Regions from separate parts of the Streptomyces sp. NBC_00669 genome, predicted to be linked through region 2. Evidence: riboswitches for the same ligand, from Rfam matches in the RefSeq annotation. Region 2 holds a riboswitch; the other holds the start of a gene.

Region 1 (3,382 bases), 2.3 Mb from region 2:
TGGCCGGGCGCGGCAGTCCGAGCAGGCCGCGCAGGGTGTCGGCCTGGTACGCCTCGCGGAAGGCCCCGCGGCGCTGGAGTTCGGGCACCAGGTCGCGGCTGATCCGCGCCAGGTCGTACGGCAGGGTGGCCGGCCGCAGCCGGAACCCGGTCAGCCCGGACCGGGCGAACTCCTCCAGCTGGTCGGCGAGTTCGGCGGAGGTGCCGGCGAAGACCAGGGCGTCGCCGGCGTACGGCGCGTCCAGCCGGGCGTCCAGCCGGGCCCGGCGCTCGGCGGCGCGGCCGGGTTCCTCGTCGAGCAGGACCACCAGGTCCGCGAAGACGTGAACGGTCTCGCCGGCCCGGCCGGCCCGCTCCTGCGCCTCGCGGATCTCGGTGACGATCGCCGTCGCCTGGCCGGTGTCGTGCGGGGTGGTGAAGCCGAGGTCGGCCGATCCGGCGACCAGCCGGAACGGCTCGGTGCGGTGCGCGAGCGCGGCCACCACCGGCTGGCCCTGCGGCGGGCGCGGCGTGATGGAGGGGCCCTTGACGCTGAAGTGCGGGCCCTCGAAGTCGATGTAGTGCAGCTTGTCGCGGTCGATGAAGCGGCCGGTGGCCACGTCGCGGATCTCCGCGTCGTCCTCCCAGCTGTCCCACAGCCGGCGCACCACCTCGACGTAGTCGGCGGCCTCGCCGAAGAGTTCCGCCAGCAGCGCGCGTCCGGCGGGCGAGTCCAGTTCGGTGACCGGCAGCCGCGGCAGGCTGCGCCGGCCGAAGTGCGCGGCCTCGTCCGCCCGGGCGGAGACCCGCACCTGCACTCCGGCCCGGCCGCCGCTGACGTAGTCGAGGGTGGCGACGGCCTTCGACAGGTGGAACGGCTCAGTGTGGGTGACCACCGCGACCGGCAGCAGGCCGATGTGCCGGGTCAGCGGCGCGATCCGGGCCGCGGTCAGTACGGCGTCCAGCCGGCCGCGCACCTGGTCGGTGCGCTCGTCGGGGCCGGTGAGCAGGGTGGACTGCAGGCCGAGCGAGTCCTCGATGGTGACCAGGTCCAGCAGGCCGCGTTCGGCCTCGGCGGCCAGGTCGGCCCAGTACGACGCGGTGAACAGGTCGGCGGGCCGGGCCTCGGGCTCCCGCCAGGCCGCGGGGTGCCAGCCGGCGCCGTCGAGGGCGACGGCCAGGTGGAGGGGGGTGGTGGATCGGGACATGGACGTACCGCTTCCTGCTCGGACGGCCGCGGGCGCGTGGCCGGGACGTGGAGGTCGGGGCGTGAGGTGGGCGGGGCGTACGGCGTGGGCGTACGACGGGGGTGTACGCCGTACGGCACTGGACGGAGTACGTGATGCGCGGGGCCGACGGGACCGTGCGGGGCGTGCGGAGTGCGGGGTGCGGCGGGCACGGCATGCGCGGCGTGCTGCGTGCCGCGTACGACGAGGGCAGGCCGAACGGGTACCGGACGGGGCCCGCGCCGGGAACGGGGTCCCCGGGTGGGTCGGCGGAAGGGAGGGGTGCGCGCGGAGCGCGGGGTGCGGAAGGGTCAGCCGGCCTGACGCGGCGGCCGGACCGTCGACGCGCCCGGACACAGGGCGCCGGCGACACGTTGCAGGTCGATGTGGCGCCGTGAGTACGTGACGATGCCGGAGGCGGTGACGGGGGCGTTGCCGGACATCAACTGCTCGCTGCTGCCGCGCACTTCGCCACCTCCCACCTCGATCGGCTCACGCCTGTTCGAGCTCGCGCTTGCCGAGCCGTCTTCGGCTCCGCCGGGTCGTCACCTGGAGCACCCCACCGCGACAGGAGGGTTGCCGGTCAGCCGGCCAGGGCCTTGGTTGCTGACGCTCATGACCTGCAAGCACGGTAACTCCGTCGCGCGGTCGAACACAATCCCCTCCCGGCGGGAGTGACCTCCGTCGCTCCGGACGGCGTGCGGCACCGAGGGGGATTGTCTGACCGCCGCCCTGCGGTTAACGTGCTGTGGACACGGGTGCTGTCAACAGGCCCGATGCGACCGACACGACCGGCCGGGACACCCGACGCCGGCGGCACCGCGAGAGCGAGGGGACGGGCATGGACGCACATCGACGCGACCTCGCGCTCTGCCCCCGCGGCTTCGCCCAGACCCGGGTGGTCCGGCGGCACGTCGATCTGCTCCGGGTCTGCAGCGCGCTGTGTCCGGGAACGCTCGCGGTCCGCTGACCGCTGCCGGCACTGGGAAAACCGCTGTCCGAACGCTGGTTGAAAGCTGCCGGCTGACATCCGCTGATCGCTGGGGCGAGGCAACGCCGCCCGCCTGAGCGTGGACCCGCGGGACCCGCGGAACCGCCGTCCGTCCGCGTACGGCGCCCCTCCCCCGCATCCGGGTCGGCCCGGCCGACGTACGGCCCTGCCCGCCCCACCCCGAACTCCCTTCCACTGCACCGCGGATGACGTGGCGTCCGTGATCGACGCGCGGTCGGACCGCGTGCGCCGTCTTCCTTCGCGGCGGGCGCCTTCCCCGAGTTCCTTCCCGACTTTCCCTGACTTTCCCCGACTTCCCTCGACTTCAGCCGACTTCCTCCCCTCCCTCCCGGTGGCCCGCTGCGGCAGACCGGCCCCCGCGCGGGGCCGTCGCGTCCGCACGCGCCGTCGCCGCGGTCCCCGACGAGACGGGAACACCGACGATGCCCCAGCACGACACCTCAGGTCCGGCCACGGCCGCGCCCGATCATCCCCCGCCCGTAACCGACAGTTCCGCTCGGGCACTTGGGCCCCGGCCCCTGGACACCCGCCCGGACGACCGGGAGTTGCTCGCCGCACGGCTGGTGCCGCTGCGCCGCCCGGGGCAGTGGATCTCCGCGGCCGTGCTGCTCGTCCTGTTCGCGATGCTCGTGCACACCCTGGTGACCAACCCCCGCTTCCAATGGCACGTGGTCGGCCACTACTTCCTGAGCGGCTCGATCCTGCACGGGCTCGAACTCACCTTGTGGCTCACCGGCGCGGTGATGGCCAGCGGCTACCTGCTCGGCGTCGGCGTCGCCGCGATGCGGCTGTCGCGCAACCCGGTGCTGCGCACCCTGAGTTTCGGCTACGTCTGGCTGGTGCGCTCGGTCCCGCCGCTGGTGCAACTGCTCTTCTGGTACGAACTGGCCTCGCTCTACCCGCGGTTGTCGGTGGGGGTGCCGTTCGGACCGGAGTTCGCGGACGTGAAGACCGCGCACCTGTTCAGCGGCATCCTGGCCGCGTACGTCGGGCTCACCCTCGACGTGGCCGCGCTCTCCGCGGAGATCGTCAGGGGCGGCATCCTGTCGGTCGACCCCGGACAGCGCGAGGCCGCACGGGCGTTGGGGCTGGGCGAGGGACGGATCTTCCGCCGGATCGTGCTGCCGCAGGCCATGCCCGCGATCATCCCGGCCTCCGGCAACCTG
Region 2 (3,382 bases):
ATAAATCGCCGCAGCCGGCTCGACCGGGTGTCCGCGCTGCGAGATTGCCTCCGGCAACTGTACAACTTTTCAACTACCGCCCTGCGACGCGGATGCCCCGTCCACCCGAAGGGGTGAACGGGGCACAAACCGCCAGAACCCGCACTGGCGGACCAACTCCCGCTGGGCGACGGCCGGTTCGGTCGCCGAGACGAAGTCCGTCCGCGAGGTTCAGCCGCCGGCTACCGCGGGAATGATCGAGACGCTCGCGCCATCCGGCACGGCCGTCTCCAGCCCTTGGGAAAACCGCACGTCGTCGTCGTTGACATACACGTTCACAAAGCGCCGCAGCTTTCCTGCGTCATCCAGCACGCGCGCCGAAATGCCCTTGTGATCGCGCTCGAGCGAGCCGATCACCTCGGCGAGGGTCGAACCCTCGGCGGGCACCTCGGCCTGGCCGCCGGTGTAGGTGCGGAGAATGGTGGGGATACGTACGGAAGCACTCATGCGAGGCCAGCCTCTCGGAATGCGGCAAGGGTCGGGCGAATGGTCGCGGTCGGTCCGGTGGTCGGCGCCACCGCGTCCAGGGTCTTCAGTCCGTCGCCGGTGTTGAGCACGACGGTCTCGGCGGCCGGGTCGAGCTGCCCGGACTCGATCAGCTTCTTCAGCACGCCGACGGTCACACCGCCCGCGGTCTCGGCGAAGATGCCCTCGGTCCGCGCGAGCAACTTGATCGCGTCCACGATCTGCTCGTCGTTCACGTCCTCCACGGCCCCGCCGGTGCGCCGGGCGATGTCCAGGACGTACGGGCCGTCCGCCGGGTTGCCGATCGCCAGCGACTTGGCGATGGTGTCCGGCTTCACCGGCCGCACGACGTCGTGCCCGGCCTTGAAGGCCGCCGACACCGGGGAGCACCCCTCGGCCTGGGCGCCGTAGATCTTGTAGGGCTTCTCCTCGACCAGGCCGAGCGCGATCAGCTCCTTGAGGCCCTTGTCGATCTTGGTGAGCTGCGAGCCGGACGCGATCGGGATGACCAGGTTGTCCGGCAGCCGCCAGCCGAGCTGCTCGGCGATCTCGTAGGCGAGCGTCTTGGAGCCCTCGCCGTAGTACGGCCGCAGGTTGACGTTGACGAAGCCCCAGCCCTCGCCGATCGGGTCGCCGATCAGCTCGGAGCAGAAGCGGTTCACGTCGTCGTAGGAGCCCTCGATGCCGACCAGTTCGCCGCCGTAGACCGCGGCCATCACGACCTTGCCGGCCTCCAGGTCGTGCGGGATGAACACGCAGGAGCGGAAGCCCGCCCGGGCGGCCGCGGCGCCGACCGCGCCGGCCAGGTTGCCGGTGGAGGAGCAGGACAGCGTGGTGAGGCCGAAGGTGCGGGCGGCCTCCAGCGCGATCGCGACCACCCGGTCCTTGAAGGAGTGGGTGGGGTTGCCGGAGTCGTCCTTGACGTGCAGGCCGCCGGTGATGCCCAGTTCTCGGGCGAGGTTGTCGGCCTTGACGAGCTTGGTCCAGCCGGGGTTGAGGTTCGGCTTGGTAGCGACGTCGACCGGCACCGGCAGCAGCGGGGCGTACCGCCAGATGTTGGTCGGCCCGGCCTCGATCCGCGCGCGCAGCGCCTCGGGGTCGCCGGTCGGCAGGTCGTAGGCCACTTCGAGCGGCCCGAAACACTCCAGGCAGGCGAAGACCGGGCTCAGCGGGTAGCGGGTGCCGCACTCCCGGCAGGACAGCGCGGCGGCCGGTCCGAACGGTGCGGGTGCTCCGGCGTCCTGGGCACCCTGGGCGCCGAGGGCGGAGTCGGTGGTGGTGGTACTTGCGACGGTTTGCGCAGCCATGACAGGCGAGGCCCTTTCTCCTCATCTTCCTCGCACGCGGGCGCGTCACGAGACGGAATTGGCACCTTCCCCACCGTGCTTGACCTCGCGGTCGGCGGGAGGGTTGCCGGGGCTTCTACGGGCCGTTCCCTCTGCCCCTCTGGATGAGCGGTATGGCGACCGGGCGGTACGGACCGCACCCGTCGCGTTTGTCACGCGCCACGCCCCCGGCATGCGGTGGCGTCACGCGTTGTTCAAGACTGTAACCGACACGGGCGGCGGTTGAGATAGTCGTCCGCACCGCGAGATGGATCACACGCCGGGCATCAGGGCGTGTCCGAGGGAGAGGACTCACGTGCTCGACGAGGTGGAGCACTGGCTGCGCGGGAGGTCGTGGTCGGCCGCCGACCGGCCGCTTGACCTGCTGCTCGCCGCCAAACGCGCGGCCGGCAGCCAGGGCACGGTCAGCGTGGTGCTGCCGGCGCTGGACGAGGAGGCCACCGTCGGTGCCATCGTGGCCGCGATCCGCCGGGACCTGATGTCCGCGCAAGTGCCGCTGGTGGACGAGCTGGTCGTCGTCGACTCCGGCTCGACCGACCGTACGGCCGAGGTCGCCGCCGCGGCGGGCGCCCGCGTGGTCGACCGGGACGCGATCCTGCCGCGGCTGCCGGCCGTGCCCGGCAAGGGCGAGGTGCTGTGGCGGTCGCTGCTGGTGACCAGCGGCGAGATCGTCTGCTTCGTCGACGCGGACCTGCGCGGGTTCGACGCCCGCTTCGTCTCCGGGATCGTCGGGCCGCTGCTCACCGAGCCCGCCGTGCAGCTGGTCAAGGCGATGTACGACCGCCCGCTGGAGACCGGCGGGACCGTGGTGCCCGCGGGCGGCGGCCGCGTCACCGAACTCGTCGCCCGCCCCCTGCTCAACCTGCACTGGCCGCAGCTGGCCGGCTTCGTCCAGCCGCTCGGCGGGGAGTACGCGGCCCGCCGCTCGCTGCTCGAACGGCTCCCGTTCCCGGTCGGGTACGGCGTCGAACTCGGCATGCTCATCGATGCGTTGGGCCTGGTCGGGCTGGACGCGCTCGGGCAGGTCGACGTCGGGGTGCGCCATCACCGGCACCAGGACGGCCAGGCGCTCGGGCGGATGGCGGCGGCGATCTACCGGACCGCGCAGGTCCGGCTCGCCCGGGGGCAACTGGTACGGCCGCGGCTCACGCAGTTCGGCCGCTCCGGCGCCGCCTTCGTCCCCAGCACCCACCCGGTCGACACGGAGGAGCGGCCCCCCATGAGCGTCCTGCCGGAATACCTCGCCCGCCGGGCGGCGTAGCGCGGCGTCGCGACGGGCGAAGGGCACCGAATACACGTTTGAGCTGCACGGTAAATGGCTAGGCTCGCGGCATGGAGGGATCTTCGCAGGGTGCCCGGATTCTGGTCGCGTCGAACCGCGGCCCGGTGTCGTACACCGTGGCACCCGACGGCACCCTGGGGAGCCGTCGCGGTGGTGGCGGCGTCGTCTCGGGGCTGAGCGCGATCGGCCCGGACGCGGGCGCCGTGTGGGTGTGCGCGGCGCTCTCGGAGGGTGACCGGGAGGCGGTGCG

What was found. Region 2 has a riboswitch for S-adenosylmethionine ahead of thrC (threonine synthase). Riboswitches for the same ligand answer to the same signal wherever they lie in the genome.
Region 1: another riboswitch for S-adenosylmethionine. It lies ahead of OG896_RS32820 (putative leader peptide); the one in region 2 lies ahead of thrC (threonine synthase).

The regions. Positions count from the first base shown of each region.
Region 1 is NZ_CP109018.1:7,765,528-7,768,909, reverse strand. It holds gene OG896_RS32825 (LLM class flavin-dependent oxidoreductase) at 1-1,186, opposite strand, end outside; gene OG896_RS32820 (putative leader peptide) at 1,516-1,671, opposite strand; SAM riboswitch class IV at 1,710-1,825, opposite strand; gene OG896_RS32815 (hypothetical protein) at 2,046-2,174, shown strand; gene OG896_RS32810 (amino acid ABC transporter permease) at 2,639-3,382, shown strand, end outside.
Region 2 is NZ_CP109018.1:5,457,645-5,461,026, reverse strand. It holds gene OG896_RS22885 (MoaD/ThiS family protein) at 211-486, opposite strand; gene thrC (threonine synthase) at 483-1,811, opposite strand; SAM riboswitch class I at 1,830-1,961, opposite strand; gene OG896_RS22875 (glucosyl-3-phosphoglycerate synthase) at 2,146-3,111, shown strand; gene OG896_RS22870 (alpha,alpha-trehalose-phosphate synthase (UDP-forming)) at 3,183-3,382, shown strand, end outside.